3 regions of the Shewanella yunxiaonensis genome follow, and region 3 is predicted to be linked to each of the others. Evidence: predicted binding sites of a transcription regulator. Region 3 holds the regulator's gene; each other region holds the start of a gene.
What was found. The regulator LexA, encoded in region 3, represses DNA repair genes until DNA is damaged. The targets are predictions, from matches to a motif close to TACTGTATNNNNATACAGTA.
Positions count from the first base shown of each region.

Region 1 (10,862 bases), 1.8 Mb from region 3:
GATAGGCTGTGGCTGACAGATTTTGCAGATTGGCATCAAGCACAACTTGTGTGACTTCACCAATTTGCATACCTTGATATCGGATGGCTGCACCAGATTTGAGTGCGGCTTCAGTAGGCAGTATCAAGCTAATCGCTTGTGCTTGATTCACCGCCAAGCTTTCTGAGGCGTAAAGTTGTTGGCTATCAACATCGTCAGCGTCAATTTTCGCCAGCGAGATACTGCCTTTGATAACGCCTTTTAAAGGCGCCATTTCCATTTTGATACCGCTTAAGCTGGCATCAACAGAGAGGGCGGCATTCTGCCAGAAGACGACGTGACTTTTTAGCAGTGGTGCGAAGGTACTGTCCACCGCCAACGTTATGGCAAAACGGTCAGTTTTGGCCTGCCAGTCAACCGCTGATACCGATCCTATTTGCATTTTTTTGTAATAGATCGGTGAGCCACTGGCGACAGACGCTGCATTATCACTATAAAGCGTCCATTTAATCTTTTGTCCTTGCCGATAGTAATCATTGGCGGTTGATGTCGATGCAAATAGCGGGATCGCTTTTGTCAAATCTAACGCCTTTTTACTGGCGCTACGATGTAAACTGACCGCACCTTTTGTCAATGTGGTCAGATCGCCACTTTTTAATTGAACACCATCAAGTGACGCTTGGAAGTCTAAGGCGGCTTCAGCAATAAAATCGCTGCCTTTGCTTAACAGCGACTTAAACTCAGGTAAGATCTCGGCGCGATATAGCACGGCATTAAAATCGTCCGCTAACCGTACTTCAGTTATTTCACCAATTTTCACTTGTCGATAGCGAATTTCTGCGCCACGACTGACGCCGGGGTTTTCGCTTGCGGTCAGCGTCAGCTGTATTGGTCTATCGCTATCGATTTTAGGTGCGCTACTTGCCAAAGAGTAATGATCTTTCGGACTGCCACTCCCCGGCAAAAACTGAATGATATCGCCGCTCACTAACCGACCGGCATGTTTGATGCCACTCAACGAGATATCTGCGCCTTCGCGCCAGAATTGGGCGTCACTACCTAATAATTCGGAGTAGGGAGCATCCAGACGCGTATGGATGGCCACGGTATTTTTATCGGCAACTACGTTTTCAACTTCGCCCACCATGACGCCGCGGTAGACAATATCTGTCCCGCGTTTTATCCCATCAGCATCGGTGGCCGTCAGCACGAAGCGGACACCACCATTGGCTTCTTGTTGACTCGCATACAGTTTGTAGCCTTGATTCGCTTCTGCTTCAGGTGAATTCGTTGGTGAACTGAAGTTGATCCCACCCGCAATCAATGATGCCAGGCTTGCAGTATTCACCTTGATACCGGATAAAGACGCATCAATTTGAACGCCAGAAACGTTCCAGAAGTGCGAATCTTTACGAACCAGTGATGCATATTGCTTCTGGATATAGGCTTTCAGTAATACTTTATGTTGTGGGTCAAGGCGATAACTCACCACTTCACCCACCGGGATCTGCCGATAGAATACGGGTGAGCCCACATCTAATGAGCCTAACTTTTCTGCACTTAATTCCACCACCAGGCCATCGTTGCCTGGCAAAACGGGGGGGGCTTCCTGCGCAGCTTCAAAATGATCTCGAAAGTCACCATCGCCGGGTAATAAACCGATATAGTTCCCTGAAAACAAAGCATCCAGTCCTTCCACCCCGGTGATGGAGGCTTTGGGGGTTACCAACCAGAATTTACTGTTGTCTCTGAGTAGCGGTTGTGCTCGGTAATCCATCAACAGATCGACGTTAACGCCTTTCAGTTCGTCATCAATGGATACGTCCACCACTTTGCCCACATTCAGGCCTTGATAACGCACCAGTGTTTTGCCGATATCAATACCTGTGGCGCTGGGGAAATGGATGCGCACATCAATACCTGATTCGCGAATACTTTTAATACCTAGCCAGGCTCCCAGTGCCAACGCAATTAACGGCAGCAGCCATACTGGGGAAAATAGTTTTTTTCGCACCACTTGGGGTTGTTCAAATTCATTCATCTTGCTTTTCCAGCTGATCCCATAGCAGACGAGTATCCAGCACTTTTGCGGACACCTGAGTAAACAAAATAACTAGCGCAAACGCTGTCGCAGCAGGCGCAGGCTTAGCATCGAGTATCTGGCCCATATTCACCAGTGCGACAGTTAACGAAATAACAAACAGATCGAGCATTGACCAACGGCCAATCCATTCAATTAAGTGAAATCCCACCATCAGTTTGGTTTTGGAAAATTTGAGATTAAAACTGATGGCTGACAAATAGATACCGAGGCCAATAATTTTCAACCAAGGTACCAGAATACTGGCCGTGAACACGATAATCGCGATCGGCAGCATATCTGAATGGACCAGTCGCAGGATCCCAGAAAAAATGGTGTCATGAGTAACCCGCCCACTTTTCGTGAGTGTTGTAATGGGATATACATTAGCCGGAATTAACAAGATGGCCGCAGTGATCAAGAGTGCCCAACTACGTTGCAAACTACTGAAGTCACGCAACTGCAATTTGGCACCACAGCGCAAACAATAACTTTCAGCAGCATTGTTAAGTTGCCCACAATCGTGACAGCTACATAAGCCAATATCTTTGCCTTGAATGTTGTTATTCGAATTCATTCAGATAACCCCACATGTGCTCCAACTTGTATTCCCTTAACATAAACAGCACGATCAAGAACAACATAGTAAAGCAGAATGTGCCCATACCAAAATAGACATCTGCAAAATCAGACAGTTGGAATGAAGTCACGAGAAAACTAATAACATAGATTTCTAGCATCGACAGCTGGGATAACAGCTTGTGATAGCGCAATAACACTACCAGTATTCGACGGCCACTCGGCCGACGGTAATAGTGAGTTTTGATAATCAGCATTTGTGCGAATATTGAGGTGATCAATAATCCAGGCCCGACTACCGCGCCAATCAACACGGCGAGCCCCACTACCCAATAGCCTTGATCGGCAACAGCTAAGGCGCCTTGCCACACGGTAGTGGTGCGGACACTGCCAATAAAATGCATCTCTAGTACTGGCAATAGCATGGCGGGAATGTAGAGAATCAACGCCGCAATACACATTGCCAACACCCCATCAATCGCACAGTAAGGCGTATCGTAAAGTGGTGTCTTACAACGCGGGCATATCGCGCGCACGCCAGAGGGTAGTGCACGGCGGCTTACGGCCAAATCACAGGCACGGCAAAGCACAAGCGCACAATTAGGTGAGGCAGAATTGCGATTATAATGGGACGGGGAATCGTCATTCCCCCTAGTGTCCATGCGCATAATGGAGAACTTAATTAGTTGTCTGTACAAAGGGTACTGTCGGGATGTTAGCAGATACCGAGAACTTCTTGCATCTGTGGATGAAATTATGTCACGATTGGTACTGTATATTTACACAGTGTGAGGAAGATCATGGCGGTAATTACCCAGTTTGTTGTGGTCAGAGAAGGGGTGGAAAAGATGACGTTTACTTCCAAGAAGGAAGCTGATGCTTATGACAGGATGCTCGACATTGCAGATAATCTGTTACCCTTTATTCAGGCCAGTGAAGCAACAATTGATGATACAGCGGCAGAAAAACTTGCTTTTTATATGGCAGCCAATAAAGATACGCTGGCTTCGTTACTTAAAGGCGCTCCGGTCAAAACTGACCCTGTGGCCAAAACACCGAAAAAGAAAGTTGATGATGTTTAATTCAGGAATGTTGCATGAAACCGCAGTTTTACGACACGCTTAACCGACAAGCGGCCGCGCTACTTGAAGGCGAAACCGATTTAATCGCCGGTATGGCCAACTTTTCCGCATTACTCAATGAACACCTGAACGACCTTAACTGGGTCGGTTTTTATCTTATGAAAGGCGACCAATTAGTCCTGGGCCCATTTCAAGGTAAAGTGGCGTGTACTCGGATCCCATTGGGAAAAGGGGTCTGTGGAACTGCGGCGGCAACAGACATTACTCAGTTGGTGGCTGATGTTCATCAATTCGCTGGCCATATCGCATGTGATTCCGCCAGTAATTCTGAAATTGTGGTGCCGGTTAGAAGTGACCAACAGGTTGTGGCGGTACTGGATATTGATAGCCCCTTGTTCGCTCGGTTTGATAAAGACGATCAACAGGGCTTGGAAATGTTGGTAAAGACCTTCGAAAGTTGCTTGTTTGCTTAAAAGCCGTGCGATTTTGTGCATTTGATAGTCGCATTCGGTGCGCCGCGGCTTATAATAGGCCGCTTAAATGCACGAAGGTTAATCATCTTGGCAATAACGCATTACAATTGTTAAGGTTAACCACCCCTTTGGTAAATGCTGAAGGCGTGCTAATTTGTAGGTTGTCCTCCGGGATAAAAAGAACTAACGACCAGGCCCAGCGATGCCTGAGTCCCCTGTAATTCGTGGAAGTAATATGGAATCAACAGAAAAGTTGACCGACACCAATGCCATTCTGGCGTATTTGTATGAAACCTTTCCTTTATGTTTTATTGCTGAAGGTGAAGCCAAACCACTTAAAATCGGGCTGTTTCAGGATTTGGCAGAAAGGTTGGCCAACGATTCCAGAGTCAGTAAAACCCAACTACGTGTTGCCCTGCGGCGTTATACCAATAGTTGGCGTTATCTGAAGTCTCTCAAGGAAGGTGCGCAGCGGGTAGATCTGGATGGTAATCCCTGCGGAGAATTGGAAGCTGAACATGTTGAGCACGCCCGGGCTACTCTAAAAGAGAGTCAGGAAAAAGCGAAAGCCAAACGTGTTGAAACCGCAAAAGCAGAAGGTAAGGTGGCGGCCGAGGAAGACAAAGCTGCTCGACCAGCGAAAGCTAAGATGCGTCGTAAACCGCATGCGGATAGCAAAAAAGTCGCTATTCCCAAGTCTGCTCCACGCCCCCAGGCTGCCCAGCCTGCGGTTAAACTTGCACCAGCTACACTGTCAAAGTTGAACCCAGGACAGCGAGTGAATGTCAAACTGGGTGTTAACCCGGTGAGTGGCGTCATTCAGAACATTAATAAAGAAGATGTTCATGTTCAGCTGGATTCAGGTTTGACTGTCAAGGTACACGCAGAGCATATACTGCTGTAGTGTGCCCAAAACCAAGTAAAGATAAAGGAGTAACTTGCTGATGCGAAAGATTATTATAGCAGCGTCACTGGTCAGTATGCTGTTGGGAACCCCGGCGTTTGCTATATCACCGACAATTCCTGTCAGCGAGTTGCCCGATTTACATCAGGAACCACAACATCAGGTTACCAGCAAGCGTGTGGCTGGACTGTTTACTCGTTCCCATTACCATCGTATCGAACTTGACGATGCCTTTTCAAAAAAGATCTTTAATCGTTTTTTAGAGCAGCTGGATTATCGTCGCAACATACTGTTGCAGAGTGATGTAGACAGTATGCAGCCATACGCCACCCAATTTGATGACATGATAAAAAGTGGCGAATTAGAACCCGCATACAAGATGTTTCATCTGGTGCAGCAACGTAGTTATGAACGTTTTGCCTACGCGCTGAGTTTACTCGATAAAGATAAACCGATGAATTTTGATGTACCTGGTGACAAATATGTGTTTGATCGCAAAGACGCACCATGGGCGACAACAGAATCTGAACTGAATGAGTTATGGCGTGAACGTGTTAAATATGATGCGTTGAGTCTCAAGTTAACCGGCAAAACCTGGCCTGAGACAGTCGATATTCTTGGCAAACGTTATAACAATGCCATCAAACGGATGAAGCAGACCAACAGCGAAGATGTTTTCCAGGGGGTGATGAACGCTTTTGCCCGTTCTATCGAACCGCATACAAGCTATCTGTCACCACGTAATGCCGAACGCTTTGAGATGGAAATGAATCTCAGCCTTGAAGGTATCGGTGCTGTATTACAGATGGAAGACGATTATACCATTATTAAAAGTCTTGTCGCCGGAGGCCCAGCTGCTCTGAGTGGTAAGTTAGCCGTTGACGATAAGATTGTCGGTGTCGGCCAGGATAATGGCGAAATTGTTGATGTGATTGGTTGGCGTCTTGACGATGTGGTAGAGCTGATTAAAGGGCCTAAAGGCAGCAAAGTCACTTTACAGGTGTTGCCGAAGAAAGGAGGCTCGAATGCCAAGCCATTTTTGGTCACCGTGACACGCGATAAAATCCGTTTGGAAGATCGTGCAGCAGCGTCAAAAGTCATTGAGCCTGAAACCGGTCCTTATGCCCATCGTAAGATAGGTGTCATTACTGTTCCTGGCTTCTACATGAATTTGTCCAACGATGTCGCCAATGAATTGCAAAAATTGAAGGCTGATAATGTAGAAGGCATTGTCATTGACCTGCGCGGCAATGGTGGTGGAGCGCTGACTGAAGCGACCCTGATGACCGGATTATTTATTGATCAAGGTCCAGTGGTGCAGATCCGCGACGCTAACGGTCGGATTAGTGAAAACAGTGACAATGATGGCAAAACCTATTACGCCGGGCCTTTAACGCTCTTAGTTGATCGTTACTCCGCCTCAGCCTCAGAGATTTTTGCAGCAGCATTGCAGGATTATGGTCGTGCGCTGATTGTTGGCGAATCTACCTTTGGTAAAGGTACTGTGCAGCAACACCGTGGTCTTGAACGTATTTACGATATGTATGACAAGCCGCTGGGCCATGTACAGTATACTATAGCGAAGTTCTACCGTATCAATGGGGGCAGCACTCAACGGAAAGGGGTTACGCCAGATATTCCGTTCCCAAGTGCATTAGAACCCGGCGAGTATGGTGAGTCTGAAGAAGATAATGCCTTACCTTGGGATCAGGTACCACCAGCGGACTATCAGCCGTTAAATGAAGTGACTAAACCGATGATCGCCAGTCTTGAACAGCGCCATGAGCAGCGCGTTAAGAATAGTGTTGAATTCGGCTATATCCTGGATGATATCAAGGAATTCAAGCAGCATCATAAAGAGAAAAGTGTGTCTCTGGTTGAGAGCGAACGTTTGAAAGACCGTGACCAAGAAGATGCAAAAGCATTAGCCCGATTGAATGAACGGCGTCAGGTACATGGCCTTAAGCCATTGAAATCGCTAGAAGATGAGGATGGTGTTAGTGAGGAAGAGAAGAAAATCGCTGAACCGGACACCTTCCTCAACGAAGCGGTAGATGTTACGCTCGACATGGTGGACTACGAAAAAGGCGCCACCAAACAGCTTCATTGATTTCTACTAAAGAAAAAACGCGCTGCTAGCGCGTTTTTTCTTCTATATATACTGCGCTTGGATATTTAAAGTGTAAGTGCCTGTATTTGTTTTTAAATCATTTTGTACTCAAGGTCAGTTACTATGTCTCAGAATGTCAATCAACCCGCCAGCAAACGCCTGGCCGATTATCGTCCACCCGCATTCCTTATTCCCGAGCTCTCTTTGGCGTTTAAGTTACAGCCTACGGCGACGGAAGTGACGGCAATTAGTCATGTTGTACGTAACGGCGACCACCATGAGCCATTGGTGCTAGATGGTGAAGCATTGGAGTTGCTGAGCGCTAAAGTAAACGGTGAAGCGGTTGAAGTTACCCAATTGCCCGGCAAATTACAGGTGGCAACAGCGCTGGATGATTTTGAACTGACACTGGTTACTCGCATCAATCCTCAAGACAACTCGACGCTTGAAGGATTGTATATGTCAGATGGCGCGTACTGTACTCAGTGTGAAGCGGAAGGTTTCCGCCGTATCACCTATTTTCTTGACCGTCCGGATGTGCTTGCAAAATACAGCGTACGCATCGAAGCACCGCAAGCATTTAAGTATCTGCTGAGTAATGGTAATAACATTGACAGTGGCGCGCTGGAAAATGGTTGGCATTATGCCTGCTGGCAGGATCCGTTTCCAAAGCCTTGCTATCTGTTCGCCTTGGTGGCCGGCGATATGGATCTGCTAGAAGACAGTTTTCATACGTGCAGCGGGCGTGATGTGAAATTGCAGGTATTTGTTGATAAAGGCAATTTGCATAAAGCACATCATGCTATGGCATCATTGAAAAAGGCTATGGCATGGGATGAAAGCCGTTTTGATCTAGAGTATGACCTCGATATTTACATGATTGTCGCCGTAGATTTCTTCAATATGGGGGCGATGGAAAACAAAGGCCTGAATATATTCAATACTAAATACGTGTTGGCTGATGTGGAAAGCGCTACTGATGACGACTTCCATGGGATTGAGTCAGTTATCGGCCATGAATATTTTCATAACTGGACCGGAGACCGGGTGACTTGCCGTGATTGGTTTCAGTTGAGCTTAAAAGAAGGCTTAACCGTTTTTCGCGATCAGGAATTCAGTTCGGATGTCGGTTCGCGGCCGGTAAATCGCATTCATGCGATTAAGGTAATAAAAAATCAGCAGTTTGCTGAGGATGCTGGCCCAATGTCACATCCCATTCGCCCGGAAGAAGTGATTCAAATGAACAACTTCTATACCGTCACCGTGTATAACAAAGGCGCTGAAGTCATTCGCATGATGCATACGCTTTTGGGGGAAAGTGGCTTTCAGGCTGGCATGAAACTGTACTTCGCGCGCCATGATGGTCAGGCGGTGACCTGTGATGACTTTGTGCAAGCAATGCAGGATGCTAGCGGTAAAGATCTGACTCAGTTCCGGCGTTGGTATGCTCAGGCAGGAACTCCGGAAGTCACCGTGCATGACAGTTTTGATGCTGAGACAGGTATTTACCGTTTACAGTTGCGGCAACAAACTGCCCAGCGTCTGGGCGAGCAGTCAAAATTGCCGCTGCATATTCCTTTCAGTGTCGAGCTGTTGGATCCACAAGGACAGTCACTGGTTAATCAGGTCCTCGATTTTACTCAGGCAGAACAAACTTTTGAGTTCAGCGGACTGAAAAGTAAGGTGATTCCATCATTACTACAGGATTTTTCTGCACCAGTCCGGTTGTCTTATGATTTTTCTATTGAGCAATTATTGGTGCTGATGGCTCATGCCCGCAGTGAAGTCGCGCGTTGGGAAGCCTCCGTAACCCTGTTCAGTCACGCTGTGTGGCGCAATGTTGAGCGGTTGCAACAGCAGCAGAGCATGGTGCTGGATAGTCGGGTGATTGATGCGTTTCGTGGTGTGATCTTGAGTGAGTCATTGGATCATGCACTGGCCGCTGAAATTCTGAAAATGCCATCAGCATCGACCTTAATAGAGCAGGCTTCTCAAGTTGATCTGGATAAACTGCTGTGCGCCCGTGACTATGTGCTTGAGGCCATTGCGACAGGCTGTGAAGATGAAGCCTTGGTGCGTTATCGCGAATTGCATGGTGTCGATAACGCCGGTAGCCGGGCATTTGCAAACGCTTTGTTGAGCTTGCTAGCCCGCGGAACCGATGGCCATGAATCGCTACTAGAAAGACAATTTACTCTCGCAGCGAATATGACTGAAGCACTGGGAGCACTGAGTGCGGCAGTTGAAGGTAATGCTGACTGCCGTGATACGCTATTGGCGACATTTGAACAGCGCTGGAATCAGACGCCATTAGTGATGGATAAATGGTTCTCGCTGCAAGCGACCATCAATGAAGCAGAAGTATTAGACCGCATCACCGAACTCCAGCAACATCCGGCGTTTAGTATGAGTAATCCTAACCGCGTACGTTCGTTAATTGGAGCCTTTGCCGCACTAAATATTGCCCAGTTCCATCGCGCAGATGGTGCCGGATACCGTTTTATGACCGACATCATCAAAAAGCTGAACAGTAGTAATCCACAGATTGCGGCGAGAATTGTTACGCCGTTGATCCAGTTCGGCAAACTTGATCCAGTGCGTCAGCTATTGATTAAGCAATGTTTGCATGAACTGTTGGCCTTGCCTGAGTTGTCCAAAGATTTGTTTGAAAAGGTTAGCAAGGCGCTCAAGGACTGATGGAATTACAGATTAAGGTTTGGTGATGGACTTTTATTTCAGTCTAAATCTGAGTTTTGAACAGTTTAAGCCGTATTACCAGGGGATTGCAGAAGCCGTACAGGTGCGTGATGTTAATGGTAAGATCCTGCAAATCAATGGCCGGCATTTCAGACAGTTCCTGACTTCAGAGGGAGTGCATGGACAGTTCCGATTGACCATTGATAGTCAGGGTCATTTCCAATCAATTAAGCGCGTCAATTAAACGTAATACGTTAATCAATGGCCCCTGATATTTTTCCTCAGGGGCCTTTTTTATACCTTAAGAATATTGCAGCCGTCATCGTAGGTACGACAAAAAGACGGTTAACAGAGCAAGTTTCTTAAAAAATTCATATTTAATTAAGTATTTGAGTTGAAGACGGATAAATTTTTTAGCGTGGCATAAATAATATAGAGTAAATACTTAAAACGTTTGAATGACAACCATAATAAGTATTATTGTGTAGTTTAAATTTTAAGCCTTTAAATATCATTTAGTTATATTAGATTTAAATTTGTCAGACCAATTTACATCATAAAAATTCAAAAACTTCACCCCTCAATCACCACTTGAAATGCGCATAAGTGCCCAAAAAGTCTAATATTTTGTGGCTTGCGGCGCTGCTCCAATTGTTGTAACTCTAATGTTATCTGTCGGTTCACTAGATGTTGATTTTTATTTTAAGCAACGCACCTGGCAGTGACGGAGAAGCTAACATGACGATTAAAAAAACGTTCAAAATGTCGATGGTCACTTTGGGGGTGGTATCGGCACTGAATGTGGGGCTGATCTCCTCGGTTAAAGCCGTGTCTTTTAATTGGGGTGAAATTGAAGGTTCATTTGATTCAACTTGGACTATTGGCGCTAGTTGGCGGGTTGCTGATCGTGATTGGAATGGCCAAATCGGTAAGGTCAACCACCCGCAATTTGATTGGA
Region 1 covers NZ_CP073587.1:2,117,246-2,128,107, reverse strand. The annotation lists gene KDN34_RS09740 (MlaD family protein) at 1-2,020, opposite strand, end outside; gene KDN34_RS09735 (paraquat-inducible protein A) at 2,013-2,636, opposite strand; gene KDN34_RS09730 (paraquat-inducible protein A) at 2,623-3,228, opposite strand; gene KDN34_RS09725 (YebG family protein) at 3,439-3,720, shown strand; gene KDN34_RS09720 (GAF domain-containing protein) at 3,735-4,193, shown strand; gene proQ (RNA chaperone ProQ) at 4,429-5,097, shown strand; gene prc (carboxy terminal-processing peptidase) at 5,138-7,207, shown strand; gene pepN (aminopeptidase N) at 7,331-9,904, shown strand; gene KDN34_RS09700 (DUF2835 domain-containing protein) at 9,930-10,148, shown strand; gene KDN34_RS09695 (DUF1302 domain-containing protein) at 10,643-10,862, shown strand, end outside.
Region 1: the regulator LexA is predicted to act here: its motif matches at 3,408-3,427, upstream of KDN34_RS09725 (YebG family protein).

Region 2 (10,862 bases), 1.4 Mb from region 3:
ATGGGGGGGCAGATTGGTTTTACTTCCCGCCCGGGCAAAGGCTCCACCTTCTGGTTTACCCTGCCCCTGTCGCAGAGCCCCTATCCCTTGGGTGAACATCTGCCGCTGCAACAACTCTCTGGCAAAAGCGTCATGCTGTTTGAACCACGGACGCTGTCTGCCGCGGTATTGCAGCGACGGCTGCAATATTGGCATATGAAAGTTGAACAGGTAAATAGCGATGCCCAACTTAAACAGTTGCTGGCGAAGCAACCCGCGTTTGATTTTATGTTGTTAGCCTGCGATGAGTTTACCGATAAAACGACACTCAAGCAGATGTTAAAAAGTTCACGCAAATGCACTAAGGTGCTGATTGCCTTATCTGACTCTCATGATCAGCAATTATTGAATACGATTATCAGACCATTGGCAGACACAGTGCTCCGCAACCCAGTGGGTGAACATGCGTTGGTAAGAAATATGCTGGAATTGCAGATAGCACCCGAAGCTATCATGCTTCCGACCACAGCGCAGGAATCCACCCAATTAGCGATGAAAGTGTTGGCGGTCGATGATAATCCCGCCAACCTCAAACTGATTGACACTCTGCTACAGGAATTGGTTACCGAGGTACAAACGGCGGAAAATGGTCAACTGGCAGTCGAGGCTGCCCGGCAAACGGCTTTCGACGTGATTTTTATGGATATCCAGATGCCGGGAATCGATGGTCTTACGGCTACTGCGGCCATCCGCGAAAATAGTCTCAATCAAAATACGCCGATTATCGCGGTCACTGCACACGCCATAAATGAAGAGCGAGAACGTATTCTTAGCGGAGGCATGGATGGCTACCTACCGAAACCGATAGATGAAATTGCCTTAAAAGCTATTCTTAACCGCTGGCACTCACAGCCTAAAATCGTACCGATTGATCATCGAACCTTGAATTGGGCTCTTTGTATCTCACAGGCCAATGATAAACCGGCACTAGCGCAAGAAATGTTGCAAATGTTGGTTAATACTATTCCAGACACCCGCGCTGATATTGAAGCGGCGTTAGAACAACGGCAACAACCGCGACTCCTGAGTATTATCCACAAATTACATGGGGCATGTTGCTATTCTGGTGTGCCTACCTTGCAGCAGTTGTGTCAGACAGTAGAGTCAGCATTGAAGCATGGTGCGGCACTAAGCGATATGGAGCCGGAAATTCTTGAGTTACTTGATGAGCTGACTAAGGTAGAATCTGCGGCCCAAAAGTTACTCTCATCTCTTGTAACGGATTGAACCCATGAATGTAAAAGCGGGATTTTTCAAACGGCTTAAAGCACTAAGTCTGCCGCAGAAAAAATTGTTTGCCATTGCACTGTGCCAGCGCATGTTACCAAACTATCAGCTATTTTCCGATGTATGCCAATTTGGTAACCCGGCAGTGCTTGATACGCTATTGCAGCTGTTATGGCAATCGTTATACGACAATAAACTAAAATTAAACATAGAGTTACAGTTAGCAAAACTGGAAGAAAACACTCCGGAACCAGAAAATTTCGATGTCTATGGTGTGTATCCAGCACTTGATGCAGTGGTCGCGCTGTCGTCGTTATTAGGTGCCCTTGAAAGCAAAATTGAAGATGACATTATTAATATTTCCAAACTGTCATCGTCTACCGTTGCCAATTATATTGAAGCAATTGCGCCAGAGGCGCTTACAGAACAGCAACTGGAAGATTTCGTCTTTGCCCACGAAGTCATGCAGGAAGAGCGTGAGTTGCAAGAATCATTGCTGGCAATTATTGAAGAGCAGCCGCAGCTCAATGCTGAGTTTATTAAAGAATTGCGCAAAGAGATTGTAGCTGCCGGAGTATCAAATATCGGCATCACGCTTAACTGAGCCATGGGAAAGTTGCTTGACAAGGCCGGCGACCATCCGGCCCTTTATTCAGCGTTTACCCTAATTACCGCCATCAGGCATTCAGTAATTCACGCGCATTGGCAAGCGTGTTGTCTGTAATAATGTCGCCCCCCAGCAGCCGTGCCAGTTCCTGGATCCGTTGCTCATGATCCAAGGGCACCATTGAGGTTTCTGTCATGCCACCCTTACTTTGTTTCGCCACATACATGTGCTGATGCCCATTGCCCGCCACCTGCGGTAAATGCGTGACACATAACACCTGAGTTGACTCCCCGAGTGACCGCAACATTCGGCCAACCACTGCGGCAGTAGGGCCAGAAATCCCCACATCCACTTCATCAAAAATCAGCGTAGGCGTTGCGACTTTACGGGCGGTGATCACTTGAATTCCAAGCCCGATACGCGACAATTCACCGCCAGATGCCACCTTCGCCATATTCTCCAGCGGCTGCCCAGGGTTGGTACTCACACGAAACTCCACATTGTCACTGCCATGCAAGGTCATCAGCTGCTCATTGAACTCGACAGCGATGACAAACTTGGCTTTGGGCATATTCAGCTCACGGATAGATTCGGTGACCAGCTTTTCCAACTCTTTGCCGTAACGTTGGCGACTTTGGCTCAGTTTCTGTGCCTGAGCCAAATAATTATCGCGACTGGCGGAAAGTTGCTGTTCCATCTCTTGCAACCGAGACTCATCAGAATCCAGCGAGGCTAATTCTTGCAGTAATTGCTGATGATGTTGATACAGTGTTGACGGTTGCACATGATGTTTGCGGCTAAGCAACATCGCTTTTGACAGGCGCTCTTCTATCTGTATAAAAACTTCTGGATCCAACTCCAGCTTATCCAGATATCGTTGTAACTCACTGCAGCTTTCCTGCACCTGGATTAAAGCATCATTCAGCATATTGCTAACAGAAGCTAATTGAGGATCGACAGTTTCGACTTCAGCAGCCACACTGATGGCTTTATTAAGCAATGAGTCGACATTACTTTCTTCACCATCACTTAACAGATAAATAGCGTTCTGACAGGCTTCCATCAATGCTGAGCCATTAGCCAGCTTTTTATGTTCCTGCTCCAGTTCGGCAAATTCCTGTTCTGCCAACCCGAATTCGTTCAGCTCCTCAACCTGATAACTGAGTAACTGCTTACGAGAAATACGTTCTTGTTGAGAACGTTGTAATTCCAGCAACTGCTGTTCGTTAGTACGAAACCGCTGATATGCCGCACTTACCGCGTCAAGCAGTAATCGATGGTTAGCATAGCTATCTAACAGTATCAGTTGCTGCTCGGTTTTGAGTAATGCGTGATGAGCATGTTGACCATGGATGCCCACCAACAACGGTCCAAGCGCTTTTAACTGTGCCAACGGCACTGGGTTACCGTTAATATATGCCCGCGAACGACCATCGCTGCCGATGGTACGCCGCAAAATACACTCATCATCCAATTCGAGGTCGTTATCCTCCAACCATCGTTTGGCTAAGGGAACGTCCAATAACGAAAAGCGGGCACTGACTTCGACCTTCTCGGCGCCAGGTCTGACACAGCCGGCGTCGGCGCGATTCCCCAGACACAAACCAAGGGCATCGATAGCAATCGATTTACCAGCACCTGTTTCACCGGTAATACTGGTCATTCCGGCACGGAAATCCAGCTCAAGAAAACGCACAATGGCAAAATTGTTGATGCTGAGTTGGCAAAGCATAAAATATCCCCAAAGCACTGTATTAATGAACAGTATATACTGATTTTTTATACAGTAAATAGCTGTTCAATAATTCTCCCTCGTCGCCAGTTGTACCTTTTGTGAATAAACGTTAATGACAGATTGCAGGCCGTCGCTATCACACAGCGATAGCTATCCGTTATTATACAAAGGTAGTGAACGTAATCATTGAGGATAAAATGCCAGCGCCATCCCCCGAACTCCAGTTGATCTACCTGTTCGTGCATCTCGTGAATGCTGGCAGTTTTTCTGCGGCGGCTCGGCAGTTAGACATGCCGGTTGCGACGGTGAGCCGCAAACTCGCACGTCTGGAAGAACAGCTTAATCGGCAGTTGTTGATGCGCAGTACGCGTAAATTGCGTCTGACTGAAGAGGGCCTGGCACTATTTCAAAAATACCAGGAAGTTGTCTCACAATTTGATGCCTTGAGCCATAGCGGCAGTCCGGAAAAACCGGAAGGCACGCTCAGACTTGCCGCGCCTATCTCAATCATCGCCAATTTACTGATTGGCACGCTCACTGAGTTTTGCGAGCAATACCCAGAGATACAGTTACATATTGCGCAAAGTAATGAAGAGTTTGATCTGGTAGACAAAGCGATAGATGTGGCAATTGTAGGAGGTACGCAACCGGACTCCTCCTGGATCTCCTGCTCATTGGGCGTACTGGACTATCGTATGGTGGCATCGCCTGGATACTTAAGAAAAGCCCCGGCACTGCAACACCCGCAACAACTACACCGACATAAGATTATTAAGGCTTGGCCTTTTTTCAACTGGACGTTACGACATGCCGACGGTGATGCATTTTATTACGATGGACCAGCCAATTTAACCCTGACAGATCTCAATGGTGCAATACGCGCCGCCGAGCTTGGTGGTGGGATACTTTATGGCCCCGAGTTATTTGTGAAGCAGCAGTTGCAGCAGGGAACTTTGCAGGTATTGTTACCGGAATGGCGCGGTGAGAAGCGGCGGATCTCGCTGTTATACCATCAGCGTGGGCAACAACCGTTGAAAGTGAGGCTCTTCATCGAATTTATGCAGGCACGTGCCGCTAAGTTGTTTGCCATGAATGATGCTGAGTCGTAAAAGATAAAACCCGCGATTGCGGGTTTTATCTGCAAAACAACATCACAATTTGATGCCGGCCTTGGCGAGATCTTTTTCTATCACGCTTTTGGGCAGCGCCACATAACCATCTTTTTCAACAACTTGCTGCCCCTGTTTGGACAAAATGTAGCGAATGAATTCACGCTGCATTGGGGGCAATTCCTGATTTGGATGCTTATTCACGTAAACATACAAATAACGTGATAGCGGATAGGTGCCTGTGGCAGCATTCTCAGCGGTAGCAGCAATATAGTCATCACCTTTTTTAGAGATTGCGACGGCTTTCACCCCCGCCGTCTTATAACCGATCCCAGAATAACCAACCGCATTTAATGACTGCGATACCGATTGCACCACGGACGCACTTCCTGGCTGCTCATTTACACTGGGTTTGAAATCCCCTTTACATAAGGCGTGTTCTTTAAAGAAACCGTAAGTCCCTGATACCGAGTTACGACCATAAAGTTGAATATCTTTAGTGGCCCAGTTGCCTTGTAAGCCAACATCCCCCCACCGGGTCAAATCGCCGGAGCCACATTTGTGGGTTGACGAAAAGATGCCGTCGACCTGTTCCAGACTTAAGCCCTTGATGGGATTGTCCTTATGGACAAACACAGCCAAAGCATCAATCGCTACACGGATCCGAGTTGGTTTATAGCCATAATGTTTTTCAAAAGCTTCTTCTTCATTGGGCTTCATTGAACGGCTCATGGGGCCAAACTGAGAAGTTCCTTCGGTTAACGCTGGTGGTGCGGTGGACGAGCCGGCGGCTTGAATTTGCACGTTCACATTAGGATACATCTGCTTAAACTCTTCCGCCCACAAGGTCATCATATTCGCCAGGGTATCCGAGCCTACGGACGAGAAATTTCCGGATACACCGCTGGTTTTCTCATAATCCGCTAAGGACGGATCTACTGCCGCGATGGCGGCCGCAGAGAACAAACCGGCGGTCAGGGTCATCGCGCCTACAAGCTGTTTCAGTTTCATGTTTCGCTCCAGTGCAGTAGCAACACAATTATTGGGTGTCAGTATTGATTGACTCGGTGAACAGTCTATGACTTTTTGATGACAGTTACATGACAACCAGCATCATCACTGAAATATAAATAATTTAATAGATTCAATAAGAAAGAAATTAAACTAGGTTGCTAACTCTAATAATTTTGGTTTATTTTGGTGAGAGTGCCAGCAAATGCTGCGGAATAACAAAACTGAAGGTACTGCCCTTGCCGGGTTCACTCATCACCAGCAACTCACTGTGGTGATGGCTCAACGCATGCTTCACAATGGCTAATCCTAAACCTGAACCGCCAGTCTGACGCGAACGGGCGCTATCAACGCGGTAAAACCGTTCAGTCAAACGTGCGATATGCTGCGGTGGAATACCGATCCCAGAATCTTTCACACTGAACATGGCGCCGGTAGCCACCTTCTTCCAACTGATGACAATTGTGCCGCCAGGCTCTGTGTAGCGAATGGCATTAGAGATCAGGTTTGAACAAGCACTGCGCAATTGCAACTCATTGCCGTGCACATCTAGTTGGCCGTCAAATTCAAACGTCAGCTGATAGCGACCACGGGACAAAGCTTCAGCCTCAGTCCGCAATACCGCCAACATCTTATTCATATCAACCACATTTTCCAGATTGATTTCAGCGGCGTCTTCAATTCGCGACAACATTAGCAGTTGCTCTACCATCGACTGCATACGGCCAGTTTGCTGTTGCATCAACTGCAATGCTTTGAGATTAGGGTCTTTCGCATCCGCCATGCTTTCCATCATTTCCAGATAACCCTGCAACACCGTGAGTGGCGTTTTCAATTCATGAGAAACGTTAGCCACAAAATCCTTACGCATGCCTTCCAGTTGCCTGACGCGGGTGATATCTCTGGCAATTAATAACAGTTGTCGATCGCCATACGCCATCAACCGAAGTTCCAATAAGCGTTTTTCAGAAACAGGAGAAGGAAGTTCAAGAGGTTCTTGGAAATGGCCTTTCTTGAGGTAAGAAGAAAAATCCGGATGGCGGATCAGATTATCAACCCGTTGCCCATTATCCTGCGGCCACACCAACCCTAACATCAGTTGGGCAAGCTTGTTACACCAGAGAATATTGAGACTCGAATCCAGCACTACCGCCGCATCCGGCAATGCCTCGGCACCTTGTCGAAAGCGCCCCAGCAATCCGGCTAACTGACTAATACGTTTACGATTTTTTCCCTGCAGACGGTAAATACCGTTGAATACGCCTTCCCAACTGCCGCTGCCCTGAGGGGGGGTTAAGCGGCGATCTTTCCACAACCAATAGTTAAGACGCATCAGCTGTCGATAGTGCCAGGCCAACATCAGAAAGGCGCCGAGGCAAAGCACTTCTAGCACATGGCCAAAGACCAACCCAAGCAACAGACAACTCAACAGATACAGCACGAGTCGCGAGAACAGCCGATATCCGGAATAAGCGTCAAACATAAAAGAAGGCCCTGAATTCAGCCAGATGGGGCACAAGATAGCGCAAAAAACGCGATGTGCCCATCTCAGAATGGTCAGCTACGGGTCGAGAAGCGATAACCTGCGCCACGTACGGTCTGAATCAACCGATCATGACCTGAAGGCTCGATGGCTTTACGCAAACGGCGAATATGCACATCGACGGTGCGATCTTCTACATAAACGTTGGTGCCCCAAACATTGTCTAACAACTGTTCGCGGCTATAAACACGTTCGGGGTGAGTCATAAAAAAGTGCAGCAATCGAAACTCTGTCGGTCCCATATCCAGTACAGACTCGCCCACAGAAACCCGGTGACTGACGGGATCCAATGTCAGCCCCTGCACCTCAATCATGTCTTCTAATCGCGTCGGAGCAGCGCGCCGTAATACGGCTTTAATGCGCGCCACCAGCTCTTTGGGTGAAAACGGCTTGGTAATATAGTCATCGGCCCCGACTTCCAGTCCTTTGACTTTATCTTCCTCTTCGCCTCTGGCGGTGAGCATAATAATGGGAATAGTGCGGGTAAATTCATCTTGCTTGAGAGACTTGGCGAATTGGATGCCACTGCCTCCCGGAAACATCCAATCCAGCAGGATCAGATCTGGATAGGGTTCCTGTAGCTGTGCCATGGCAGAATCGAAATCCTCTGCACTGCTGGCAACAAAGCCATGTTGTTCCATCACAAAGGTGAGCATTTCACGAATGGCCAGCTCATCTTCGACAATCAAAATCCTTGCAGTCATAAGCGTTTCTGTCAGTGAATTAACACGTAGCTATTATTGGTCAGTTTTGTGACAAAATTATGAAACGCAGTCACAACTCAACATAAACTGCCACTATTGTGTCATAAAAGCCATCAACCAGGCAGTTTTATTGGGGGATCTCAGCGTAGATCCAAAACTACAGTAGCGTAAGTGTCATACAGGTTTTACAACCAGCAAAAAGCCAGTCACATGACTGGCTTTCATTTAAATATTCTATACCTAAGTCTTAGAACTTGTGTTCCAGACCGATACCAATGTAGTTATCACGATCGGTATTCACATCCATTGAGCGGCTAGTGTAGAAAGCAAATAACTTGGTAGGTTTAGCCAGTTTGTAATCAGCGCCAACTGACCAGCCGCTACCAGTATCGTCCATATCCTGATACTGAGCTTTCAGAGTCACAGCATTAACATCATATGCAGCACTTACTAAATAACCATTAATGCTGTTGCTATCACCCTCAGATTTTTCCTGCTGCTGGTACATACCACCCAGTTTGAAGTCGCCCATTTTGGCTTGCATAGTTGCACGCAACACGTCATAGCCACTGACTTTTGAGTCATAAGCGATTGCTGCGTAAACGGCAGTTCTCTTAAGACTGGCATCACCATACATCAGCGCAGATGAAAAACCGTTGTCACCGTTTTGAGAAGCATCGGCATCGGCAACATAAGTCGCGCCGAAACGCACTTCGCCCATTGCCGGGCTCAGATAAGTTACGGTTTGAGCCATACGGTTATCCCCCTTAAACAGATATTTAAGGTCACCAATTAAATCATTAAACTGATCAACATGTCCCTGAGAACCCTTCATTAAAGTATCGTTACGGCCAACAGAGATCGCACCAAAATCGCCCTTCACACCCACAAATTGGTTACGGGCTTTAAAGTTAGTGCTAGAAGAACTGTCTGTCGCTACTTCATATTCAACGGTGTAGAAAGCTGTCAGTGAATTACCCAGGTCGTAATCACCTTTAACGCCAAAACGAGAGGCGTTACTTTGAACAGAAGTCACCGAATCAGCACCGCTTTCGTCATTGTTTTGAACAGTCACATTCAACTTACCATAAACTGTCAACGGATCAGCTGCTTGAGCAGAAGCAATGGAAGCGGTAGCGATAGCAGTAGCGAGTAGGGTTTTGCAAAATGCGTTCATCATTCTTTCCTTTCGACGTTCTCTCGTCTGGGTTATTGGTTTGGAACGAGCGCAAGTGTGCAGTGGCCTTGTTGCAGATTTATTTCATTTTTTTCGCGTCTATGTGACAGTCAATTTCGCAGTATTTCTGATCCCCATCAAACCCATAATTGCCGCGACTTCCAAGGAAATCAGCGGCTTTGTGACATTTTGATTAAATCTGTTTTATTGACTAAAACTTGTGCTACCGCTAAGGTTTACCGCCAGCAAATGTTGGCTTACACTGCGGCTTTATTTTTCTCAGAGCTGTTGTCATGTGGTTTAAAAATCTCACGCTTTATCGTTTCAATAAGCCGTTTACCGTTACTCCAGAATCACTGGAGCAAGCATTAGCGGGTTACCCATTTACGCCCTGCTCAAGTCAGGACATCAGCAAGTTCGGGTTCAGCAATGCCCTGGGGAAACTTGGACAGAACTTAGTGCATAGTGCCAATAACCGGCATCTGATTTGTGCGACCAAAGAAGAAAAGATCCTGCCATCTCAGGTGATCAGAGAAGCCCTTGATGAACAGGTCAGCAAACTGGAAAACGAAGAAAATCGTAAAATCACTAAGAAAGAAAAAGAAGCACTGAAAGAAGACATTACCAGTACGCTATTGCCACGTGCTTTTTCGCGCCGCAGCCAAATCCATGCATTATTGTTACCTGAGCAGCAACTGCTGCTGGTAGATAGTTCCAGCGCCAATAAAGCGGAAGAACTATTGGCACTATTGCGCAAAGCACTGGGCTCACTGCCAGTGGTACCGGTAACAGTGAAAACTCCGATTGAATTGCAGTTAACCGAATGGCTGAAGCAGGGTCATGCTCCCGCACCTTTTGATATTCAGGACGAAGCCGAACTGAAAGCGGCCACCGAAGAAGGTGGCATTGTCAGATTCAAACAACAGGATCTAGCTGAAGAGGAAGTTCTCGCCCACCTAGAAACCGGTAAGCAGGTACACAAGTTAGCCTTGCACTTTGAGCAGTCTATTGCATTCGTGTTGCAGGCAGATGCCAGTGTCAAGCGGCTGAAATTTGCCGAAGAATTCCGGGCGCAGACAGATGATGTTGCCGGAGAAGATCCTGCCGCTAAAGCAGATGCTGATTTTGCGTTAATGAGCGGAGAAGTGCTGGCCCTGGTTTTAGCCTTGGTAAATGCGCTGGGCGGTCTGGACGACGCGGCGCTCTGACGTAACGGTTACGTAGTATCCACCATTAAAAAGGCGCTATTGGCGCCTTTTTAATGGTGGAATCACGCCGAGATATCAGCTTAGCGATTTGAAATTGCCTTTATCATCAAACGGCCAGTCAATGCCTAGCCAGGCTTTGAAAAAGGCTTTTTGGTTATGAGAGACTTTTTTTAACGACTGCAGTTGCAGTTTTCCTGAGGGTTGTGCCCCGAGAACAACCTGACGCGTCACTAAAGTATCGTTACTGAACAAGGTCAGCGTAATCGTATCACCGGCTTTAAAGTCATTAATTCGCTTATTGAGCCCATCAGCAGTGACCTTAAGCCCATTAACAGCAACCAATTCATCACCGGCGCCAACGCCTGCCTGCCATGCAGGACTGTCCTTGGCAACTCGACTGAGCTGTAATCCATCCCCTAAAGTGATACCAAGATAAGGTTCTACCTTGCTGTCTTTTCCGTAGTTGAGTTGTAATCCTGCATGCGCCAACAATGACGGAAAA
Region 2 covers NZ_CP073587.1:2,492,962-2,503,823, forward strand. The annotation lists gene barA (two-component sensor histidine kinase BarA) at 1-1,266, shown strand, start outside; gene KDN34_RS11390 (YjaG family protein) at 1,271-1,870, shown strand; gene recN (DNA repair protein RecN) at 1,944-3,605, opposite strand; gene KDN34_RS11400 (LysR family transcriptional regulator) at 3,806-4,717, shown strand; gene KDN34_RS11405 (PstS family phosphate ABC transporter substrate-binding protein) at 4,760-5,728, opposite strand; gene phoR (phosphate regulon sensor histidine kinase PhoR) at 5,910-7,211, opposite strand; gene phoB (phosphate regulon transcriptional regulator PhoB) at 7,286-7,975, opposite strand; gene KDN34_RS11420 (porin) at 8,223-9,155, opposite strand; gene rdgC (recombination-associated protein RdgC) at 9,446-10,360, shown strand; gene KDN34_RS11430 (M61 family metallopeptidase) at 10,436-10,862, opposite strand, start outside.
Region 2: the regulator LexA is predicted to act here: its motif matches at 3,621-3,640, upstream of recN (DNA repair protein RecN).

Region 3 (10,862 bases):
ACTGCCACTCGGTATAGTCAAAATCAGGATTGCTACTGATACGCGGCAGCCAGCCAAAAATCTGCGGATAAAAATCACGGGCAGTCTTTGGATTTTTGCACACCAACTCGACCCAACACAAACTGTTGGTTTCATCAAAGCGTCCTGCGCCAGGATGATTGTTGGCCTGCCATACCGCAAATTTGGCGCCGTCTGGATCGGTAAACATCGCCATGCGCCCCGCGTCCCCCACTTGATGTGGTCCCAGTAATAACTGACCACCAGCCGCATGTACCGCCGTTATCGTTGCATCCACACTATCTACGGCGAAATAGGCGATCCATTGGCTCGGCATGTTTTGCTGCGCTTGTTGTTGATAAATAGCACCGACATCCTCACCATGCAGACTGGCAATAGCATATGCCCCTTGCGGTAATGGCATATCCTGATACTGCCAATTAAAGAGACGCTGGTAAAACACCTTAGCTTGCTCGTACTGGGTACTGGCCAGTTCACTCCAGCAGGGGTATCCCTGTTCATAATGTGCAATCTTCATAACGCAATCCTGCTTGGCTGAGTCGCATTTTTATTAAAGCAGAAGATAGCGCTAACGCACGCATGAGTGAGGAAATATCAAGAGAAATCGATTGGAGCGGGTGAAGGGAATCGAACCCTCGTATGCAGCTTGGGAAGCTGCCGTTCTACCATTGAACTACACCCGCAAATGACGTGACTGCATCGCAGTGGCACCATAAATTACTGACTTTAAGCACAAAGTCAAGCGGCTTGCCATCACACTGACAAGCCGTACCGACAACCGCTCAAATTATCCGCGTTATCCGCGAAATTGCGGCAAAATATCCGCCATCACCAACAGATGACATGCTGCGGTTAATACGCCAAACGCGACGATTACCACAATTAACGCGGTGCCACCAGGTACCTGGAAACGTTTAGCTTCGGCAAACATCTGCCGAGAACGGTAAGCCATCAGCGCTGGCACTATCACAGCCCAGATAGTGGCCGCGAGCGCTGCGAAACCGATTGCGATCAGGAAGCCGTTCGGAAACAACACCCCCATAACTGTTGGGGGAATAAAGGTGACCAACGCGGTTTTAATCCGACCAATGCGGCTATCATCGAAGCCAAACAGATCTGCCACATAATCGAACAAGCCCAGCGTTACTCCTAGGAAAGACGATGCAACCGCCAGGTTTGCGAATAAGGTCAACATGGTATCCAGCATTCCGGAGGGCATAGTTTTACTCAATGCCGCCACCAGTACGCCCATGTTGCCACCCTGCTCAATAATTGCCGAAAAAGCACTACGTTGCAGGTTCCCCATGGTCGCCACCAGCCACCCAAGATAGATAACCAAGGCGATGAAGGTCCCGATAAACAGTGCCTTAACGATCAATGCTGGACGATGGCCGTAATACTTCACCAAAGATGGGACGTTGCCGTGATAACCGAAGCTTGCCAGCCCGAACGGAATGGCTGCCCACAGGTAAGGTGTAAAGTGTTGTGGTCCGTCAGGCTGCCACAATTTCACACTGTCTACCCCGGAAAATAGATGACCAATCGCCAACAGGAAACTAATCACCATGCCGCCGATCATAATGGAGGTCACGCGATCAACGGCTTTGGTACTGATAAATACAATTACCGACAACACCAGCGCAAACATCAGCGCTGCGGCGCTCTGCGGCAGACTCACCCCAGAGCCGGCGAGATAGTGATTGACGATAGAACCGCCGCCGCTGATATAGGCATAAGTCAGGATGTATAGCACAAAGGCAATGGAGGCCCCATTCAGGACCCGCCAGAACTGTCCGAGGGTCTTGCGGGTCAGGGTGTCAAAGCTGGCGCCGGGTTCAAAATGCAGGTTAGTTTCCAGCAGTAACAGCCCGGACATTAACATGCAGAACCACACCACCAGCAACATGACGACCGAATAACCAAACCACATACCGGCGCCAACCACTGGCAGAGAAAACATGCCGGCACCGACAGTGGTACCCGCAATAATCATTGCACCGCCAAGCAGGGAGGGGGCTTTGGCGCTGACATCCTGAGTGTTCATCAAGACTCCTGTCTTATCTGGATACTATCCTCAATGGTTTTACGGATCTCTGGCCGCAACAGCAGATTGGTGTAATCCCGCATCTGGTGGATTGCCTGCTGGTTGTCAGAGCCGCATAAATACCCCAGCTCCTTCAAACGGATGCTGAGCATGGCATAAAGCTTCTTATCGTAAAACTCTGGCGCAGTGATACCGTGCAAAGCCCCCAAACGACTGGCTAGCAGATGACTCTCGCTTTCCAAATCGCCCCGCTCAATTTCCGGATGCGCCGATAATAAATTAAAAATAATGGCATAACGCTGTAAGGTCTCGCCCATTGTCTCGGCAAGCAAGCCTAAGGTGTTAATACCGCTTTCGGTTACCTTTAACGTCCCCGGTGTCAGGTAACCGGCTGCTTCAAAACGTTGTAATATCGCATCGATATAATGCGGCAACGCCTTTTGTCCCATGAACAGTTCCGCCTGCAGTAACGCGAAAAACTTCGGCAAAACGTCCCGTAGCTGTTCCCGACTGCTCAGTTCTGCACGCAGCAAACAGCTGGCAACCAATGCCGGGATCGCAAACAAATGCAGCACGTTGTTGCGATAATAAGTCATGGTAATTGCGACTTTTTCGTCAATCGAAACAATATCACCAAGTCCATCATTATCTACACAAAATTTATTCAGCTCTATGCCCTGGCGCAATAATTCATGACCATCGCCTTCGGCCACCGAACCATAACTGGTATAAGGCACCTGCTGCAGCAGATCCAAATAGAAATCCAGTTGCGCTTCTAACGTCTTACGCGCTAAGGCATGTTGCTTGGTGGACAACAACACCAGACTAATCAGGGCAACCGACGTGGCCGCAGCCGCATCGTTGATATGTGTCATCACTCGACTGGCAAGATTATTCACCATCGGGGTCAGCCATACGGGCTTTTGATCCGGCTCAGCGGACATTTCATCACGCCAATCAGGAGCCGCAGCGGTTAAAAAGCTTTGCAGGTTAATCGGTTCGCCAAAGTTCACATATACCCGGCCAAAGTTACCTAATTTACGCACAGCACCGAGGACCTGCCATACTGACTCTTTTTGCTTCTTCCGTCCGCTAAGCTCTTTCAGATAGGTCGCCACTTCCATCACATGGTCATAGCCCAGATAAACCGGGACTAAGGTTACAGGCCGATCAATGCCACGCAGTACAGAATTGACCGTCATCGCCAGCATCCCGGTTTTAGGTGACAGCAATCTGCCAGTGCGGGAACGGCCACCTTCGGTGAAATACTCTACCGAGTAGCCCTTAGCAAACAGTTGATCGAGATATTCTTTAAATACGGCGGTATAGAGCTTATTGCCATTGAAACTCCGCCGAATGAAGAATGCCCCACCCCGTCGGAATAACGGCCCGGCCGGCCAAAAATTGAGGTTAATCCCTGCGGCAATATGCGGTGGCACCATGCCTTCGAAATACAGCAGGTAAGACAGCAACAGATAATCCATGTGGCTACGATGGCACGGTACATAGACAATTTCATGGCCATCATGATGCAGTTGCCGCACATGCTCCGCGCCTCGAATAGAAATCCCGCGATAGAGCTTGTGCCACAACAGCGTGAGTAGTCGTTTGGAGACGCGAATGAGACTATCAGAATAGTCAGCGGCGATTTCGTCCAGATAAGCTTCGGCCTGAGAACGCGCTTCTATTTCGGTGCTCTTCTTGCTGTCCGCTTCCTCTTTGATTGCCTTGATCAGATTTTCTGACTGCAGCAGGTCGGCAAACAGTGCCTGCCGATTGGGCAATACCGGACCGGTCATCACTTTACGCTGACGGCGGAAATGTACCCGAGCCACCCGCGATAATTTGTGTGCAATCGCTTGGTCGGTGCCATGTTCATCCGCCATGAAGCGCAATGACACCGCATTGGAAAACTGCACAAAGTTGTCACGACCAAGAAAAAGGATCATCAGAAACTTACGCAGCCAGGTAGGGTTCTCCCGCTCAAATACCGCAGCGCGCATCGAGTCGTCTTCTTTGCCAGGGGTACGTCCCCAATAAAGGCTTACCGGCACCAGCTGGATATCCAGTGAACGGTCAGATTTATGCAGATTTAACAGTTGGGTAAAGCTGTTAAGAAACGGCAGTATACCTTTGCGGCTCCCGAACAGCGGTTTAGCCCCTTCCAGGCAAACCACACGTGGCAAGTGTTCATCACCCACCACGAGAGGAGCGTACGGACTTGGCAATCCCAGCTTATCGGTGACATCTGCTAATGCAGCAATATCACTGAGGGATTCGGTTTTCACCACATACGCCATTGGTTTTGATGGATCCAGATTCAAGTCAGTGAATGGATCCTGTGGCACAACCACTGTGTGCACCAGCTGCCGCTGCAGCCAACGCAGCGATGTGCGCCAGATTGAGTCTTGTTTGGACATCGTGTTGTTAGAATCTAAACCTCGGTCAATGACCCCGTAGAATACCAGAATACGCTAAGGCTTAGCCAACAGTCTGATAACTGGTTAATACTTGCGCTATCAAAAATACTGTATATACTAACAGTTACTGTATGAAAAAACAGGAATCAATATGAGACCACTGACACCACGACAAGCGCAAATACTGGAGCTGATTAAGCACAATATTGCCGAGACCGGTATGCCGCCAACACGGGCCGAAATTGCCAGTCGTTTAGGCTTTAAAAGCGCAAACGCGGCAGAAGAACACCTTAAAGCACTGGCCAAAAAAGGGTGTATTGAAATCATGCCGGGCACCTCCCGCGGTATCCGATTACCTATGGATGAAACCGCTCAAGAAGAAACCGGCTTGCCGCTAATTGGCCAGGTAGCCGCTGGTGAACCTATTCTGGCGCAGCAACACGTAGAGCAATATTACCAGGTGGATCCGGCCATGTTTCATCCCAGTGCTGATTTTCTGTTACGCGTACGCGGTGACAGTATGAAAAACATCGGCATTCTTGAAGGCGATCTGCTTGCCGTGCACAAAGTGCAAGAAGCGCGTAATGGACAAGTTGTGGTTGCCCGCGTTGAAGATGATGTCACCGTTAAGCGGTTTGAAAAGAAAGGCAACATCGTTTTACTACATCCTGAAAATGATGATTATCAACCGATTAGAGTGGACCTCACCTGTCAGCCACTGACCATTGAAGGTCTGGCCGTAGGCGTAATTCGTAATGGAGACTGGCTATGAGCATTGTGATGGGTAACGCCCCCAGACATCCGGGGTTATGGCAGGAAGCGATTTATCCGACTGATAGCGCCTGGCAGCAAATGGGGATTGCCAATTTAACGACACGCAGTCATGGACGTCAGGAATTACAGCAGCTGAGTGCACAATTGGCACAATTAAGTCAGCAGGGCCGCTGGATTGTGCTGATTAATCCTGAGAATGCCATAGGTTACAAAGAACTGCTCGCGCGGGCTGGAGTGAGGATGGATCGCGTATTGCAGGTTCGCGCCCGCGACGAAGTTGAAGCCTTGTGGGCCACAGAAAAAGCACTGACCAGCGGCACTTCCAGTGCGGTGATCAGTTGGGTCGAACAGCTGGATCACAAAGATAAACGTCGATTGCAGCTTGTTGCCAAAAGTGCACGGGCCATGGGAATTGTGCTAGAAACCAGTTCCTGTGCGGATAATGCAACTCCACTTCCCCGATTGCAGGCCGTGCATTAACCGCACCTATTAATTTGATTCCTCATACAGCAATAAAAAACCGCAGATGTCACTGCGGTTTTTTATTGCCTGTCATCTCACTGATAGTCCACTTATTCTGCCATCCATTTCCCCGGACGCTCAGTATGATAAATCTCAACGCGCTCAGGTTCAGGGCATGTCGGCAGCAACGCGTCCGCGCCCAACAAGTACCAATCGATACGATGAGCTGTGCCCATATTTTGCCCTTTCGACATATCAAAACACTGCAATTTGTCATCACCAGGTAGCAGCAAATAACGTTTATCACCCTGTAGCATCCAACGCCAGGCGTTACGTTCTTGCTCAGATAGCGGTGCCAGATAACTGAAATGCGTAATGTCGAGCGGTGAAAACAAAATGAACTGCTCTTTAAAATGGAGCAAACCGAGTTGGGCGTCGTTACCTATGACTTCAGCCGTATGCTGCAACACCGCTTTGGGTGTACGAACTGAATCTAATAGCTGATAACCCCAGGTAGCAAACAACATCCAACCAACAAATGTCATGGCTCCGGCGCGGATTAGGGAAAATGAACGGCGTGCCCATCCCAGTATCACCAACCATAGCACGGCCATCACTATGAGGAAGTAACCAAACGCCGCTAGGTTGTCAGTGTACTCATCCAATTTGTTCAGCAGCCAGGGCATTTCCATCACGGCCATCACGCCCAGTGCCAGGGTTAACCCACTGACCAGCCACAGCAGTCCGGTCACTAGCCATTCAAACCAGCGTCTTTGTCCCACACCTTGCAATGCAGCAGCAACGGCCAGAGAGGCGATAGGTAGTGCCGGTAAAATATAAAGGTTACGTTTGCCTGGACTGATACTAAAAAACAGCACGACCAGCGCTACCCAAGCCAACAGAATGACAATCTGCGGATCAGCCTTTATTTTTGCAACAAACGTCTTCCAGTGCGCGACCGCGAGAAATGGCAGCGGAAACCATAACCAAGGGATCACACTGACAATAAAGAAATACCACGGTTTAATATGGTGCCAGGCATTAGCGTAACGATGACCGGTTTGCTTAAACAGAATATTGTTCATGTAAGCGGTGTATTCCGGCGAGCCATTGTGTAACACCGTCAACACCATTGGCACCAACCAAGCAGCAATAACAGCCAACATGACCAAAGGCCCCAATGCCGCCCGCCACTTCCAACTAGGGCGATAAAGTTGTTGGCGCCAAGCATAGAACCCTAAAGGCAACAACATCAATAATGGCAGAAAGCCAACCCCTTTGGTGATGACGCCAAGGCCCATAAACGCCCAAGAAACAAAATACCACCGCCAATTCGGACCAAGCATAAAGTGACGGATCAGTCCGTAACAACCTACGGTAATCCAACACATCACCATGGCATCTATCTGGGCACTTTTCACTTGCACCAGAAACTGTGGTACCAATAACAGCAACAATGCAGCGTTGCGTCCGGTGCGAACATTCCACAATTTGGCACCAAGGTCATACACCAGCATCACGGTCAGTAAGCCACAAAATGCGTTGGGTAACAGGAAAGCTAATTTGAGGTTTCCTAAAATCAGATAACAAAGTGCAATGGCCCACATGAATACCGGTGGTTTGTCCGGATAAAATTCACCACCGCGACTGGGAAACAGCCACTGGCCATTAGCCACCATTTCACGGGCTGCTTCTACGAATCTCGGTTCATCAGCTGGCCAAGGAGAGCGCAGACCGACACCGATCAGCATGACCACGAGGGTCAGCCAGAACAGGGCCCAGAACACTCGGCGATAGTCGTCTGAGTCAAACGGTTTGAACAGGAAATTCATTTAACAGTCTCTTTATCTTCGGTAATCAGCTCGTCTACCTGATGTTGTAAACGACTGCGATATAGATAGGCGCCGATAATACTGGACACTAAAAACAGCACGATGCTGATGCTTAGTTGAATATGATCCGATAACCCCAACCCGGCACCTGCAAAGGAAAAAATCAGCATCTGCGGTAAATAGCCGATGGTACTGCCAACCATAAAGCCTCTGGCGGGTACGTGGGTAGCCCCCGCGAACAGGTTAGTCAACAAATTGCTGCCAACCGGTAACAAGCGGATCATCAAGACTTTGAGCCAGGTATTGCGGATCACCAGATTTTCAAACTTTTGCAGTCTGCGACCAAAACGACGTTGCAGACTACTGCGGAAGGTCAGTCGTGCCACATAGAAACTGATGGCACATCCCAGCAACGCCGCTAACGTGGAATATAGCGCGCCTTGCCAGCCTCCGATGGCAAAGCCAAAGACAAAGGCAATGACCTGACGTGGGCCGCCAACTGCGGTGAAAAAGCCGCCGGCGAGTAATAGAATACCCCAGCCGTAAAGCCCATTAGTTTTCACAAAGCGTGCGACCCAGTTACTATCGGTCAGGTGTTCAAACCACCCTTCTTTTACCGCCCAGGTCAGTAACAATAAAATGACAACGACGACACCGGCCTTAGCCAGCCGCTTGAGTCCATTATTGGGTGCTATCAATGCGTTTAATCTCTGCTATTTTTGCTCTGCGGATAAGCCACATCACCCCCAGAATGTCGACAATGCCAACCCACATTCTATTCCAGGCGGTGTACTTGGAAACACCGACGCCACGATCACGATGATGCACTACCGAGATATAGACTTCGCCACCAAGACATCTTACCAATGCAGGAATATAACGGTGCATGTGATTAAAATATGGCAACCTTAAAAAAGTCTCGCGCGGAAACAGTTTCAGACCACAACCGGTGTCTGGCACCCCGTCGTGCAACATGGCATCGCGAACTTTGTTAGCAAATCGAGATTGGAAGCGTTTCCAGGCAGTGTCTTTGCGGTTTTTACGATAGCCAGCGATACAAAAATGTTCAGCAGTAATATTTTCGGTCAATTTCAGCATCGCCGGGATATCAGCGGGATCATTTTGGCCATCGGCATCCAGCGTCACAATATACTTCCCAGATGCCTGGCGAACCCCGGTAGCGACAGCGGTACTCTGTCCGGTACTACGGTTATGAACAATCGCCTTGGCACTGCAATGATTTTTATTCGCGGTGTCGATAACTTCCTGAGCAGTACCGTCACTGCTGCCATCATCGACCACCAGAATTTCAAAATCGCACAGACCATTCAGTGATTGACATATTTCATCCATTAGCGGACCGATGTTGCCAGCTTCATCTTTGGCAGGTATTACTACAGAAATCAACGATATACTCCCGAACCTTAACAATAGGTCTCTGACATTTCGCCGCTCAGCATAATGGCCAATTATTAGCGAAATATTATGATCTGCATATGATGCCTAAAACCCGCACGTTGGAGCAAGTCTTAAGCCGCCATCCTATCGCCGTTTTATGACGCTTTCCCGATAATTGGGTCATTAATAACAATCAGGTAATTGCAATCTGGTTATTCCGCTAACCACTGTCCCCGATCATCCGGCCGGACCCACGCTTGCGAAAACCAGTAATAACCGCTCCCCTGCTTGCTGGGTACGGTACAGTTATAACGCGAGCGACCTGCTGGCAGAGGCTTCTGTGCCTGGATCATAAAGGTATCGTTGGTTAACCATTGCGGTGCAGTAGCGGGCTGCCCCGGCAAATAACATAACATCTGCGATGGATTGATATCATCGAGTTTTAAGGTTACACGCAATTGCGGTTGCCATTGACCCGCAGCCAGTTCTGGATTGGTTGGAGAACTGCTGACCACCGGCATATTGCGTGCAAGCAGTTTAACCTTTAGCGTATTCATTTCGGCATAGACTCCCGCGGCGGGAAATCTTGGTAACGCGGTCAACTCTGAATAAGGGCCCGCTGCACCGGATTGCTGACCAAAGCCAACATAGCCTAATTGGGTCAACAGTTGTTGCAATGCGGTATTGTACTCACCGTAGGGATAGGCCAGCATTTTGACATCCTGCCCGGTTCTGGCTTTCAACTCAGCTTCAGTATCAAGAATATTTTGCTTCACTCGGGCGAGCCACTGCGACTCGGTTTCACCGGGGAGTTTACGAATAAGATGTTCATGACCATAGCTATGGTTAGCAATGGTTACCCCCTCTTTCGCGAGTTGCTGCAATTGTTGCCAGCTCATCATTTCACGGTAACCTTTTGCGGTGGGTGCTATCGACACAAACAAAGTATAAGGAAATCCATAAGATTTAAGGATTGGACGCGCGGTTTCAAAAATACTCCGATAACCATCGTCGAAGGTAATGGCCACGGTTTTGACCGGCAAATCCTCACCTTTTTTAATGGTGTCAACAACCGTTGTTAACGGTACAACCTTGAATCCATTCTCTGCCAGATACTGCATCTGCTGTTTGAATTGCGCCGGAGTCACGCTGGTGACTTTAGGTGTGGTTTCTGAAACATGATGGTACTGTAGAATGACCACCGCCTGACACAAGGGTGCGGCAAGCATTAGCGCCAAAGCAACTAACACACGTTTACCACTTAACATTTACCAACCTCCGGGGAATTATGCTGTTCAGCCTGTTTGATCGACAAAAAAACCGACGCTTGTTGGCGCTGGCTGTGCCAATGATTTTGTCCAACATTACCGTGCCACTACTGGGACTGGTAGATACTGCCGTTATCGGTCATCTGAGTGATGCCTGGTTTCTTGGCGGCGTGGCATTAGGGTCGACCATTATAACATTGCTGTTCTGGTTATTGGCATTTCTGCGCATGGCAACCACTGGCCTGACGGCTCACGCCTTTGGTGCCGGTGATAGCAGTAAACAGCAGCTAGTGTTATTGCAGTCCGGACTGCTGGCGTTGGGGTTAGGGATGCTACTGTTGGTGCTACAAAATCCTATCTGGGCCTTGGCTGATTACCTGAATAATGCCAGTCCAGAAGTCGCCAGCTATGCCAAGAGCTATTTTCTGATCCGCATCTGGTCCGCACCATTTGCCTTACTCAACCTTGTGTTACTCGGCTGGCTGCTAGGGCGGCAGCGACCCAAGGCGGCGATGTGGCAACTTATCATTGCTAACCTCGCGAATATTTTGCTGGACTTATTCCTGGTACTCGGACTCAATCTGGGCGTCGCCGGGGCCGCATTGGCATCGGTAGCATCGGATCTGCTCGCCTGTGGCGTCGCAGT
Region 3 covers NZ_CP073587.1:59,676-70,537, reverse strand. The annotation lists gene KDN34_RS00335 (VOC family protein) at 1-535, opposite strand, end outside; tRNA gene KDN34_RS00330 (tRNA-Gly) at 628-701, opposite strand; gene mtr (tryptophan permease) at 815-2,062, opposite strand; gene plsB (glycerol-3-phosphate 1-O-acyltransferase PlsB) at 2,062-4,482, opposite strand; gene lexA (transcriptional repressor LexA) at 4,634-5,254, shown strand; gene KDN34_RS00310 (cell division inhibitor SulA) at 5,251-5,736, shown strand; gene KDN34_RS00305 (ArnT family glycosyltransferase) at 5,829-7,550, opposite strand; gene KDN34_RS00300 (TVP38/TMEM64 family protein) at 7,547-8,248, opposite strand; gene KDN34_RS00295 (glycosyltransferase family 2 protein) at 8,232-8,957, opposite strand; gene KDN34_RS00290 (polysaccharide deacetylase family protein) at 9,161-10,216, opposite strand; gene KDN34_RS00285 (MATE family efflux transporter) at 10,237-10,862, shown strand, end outside.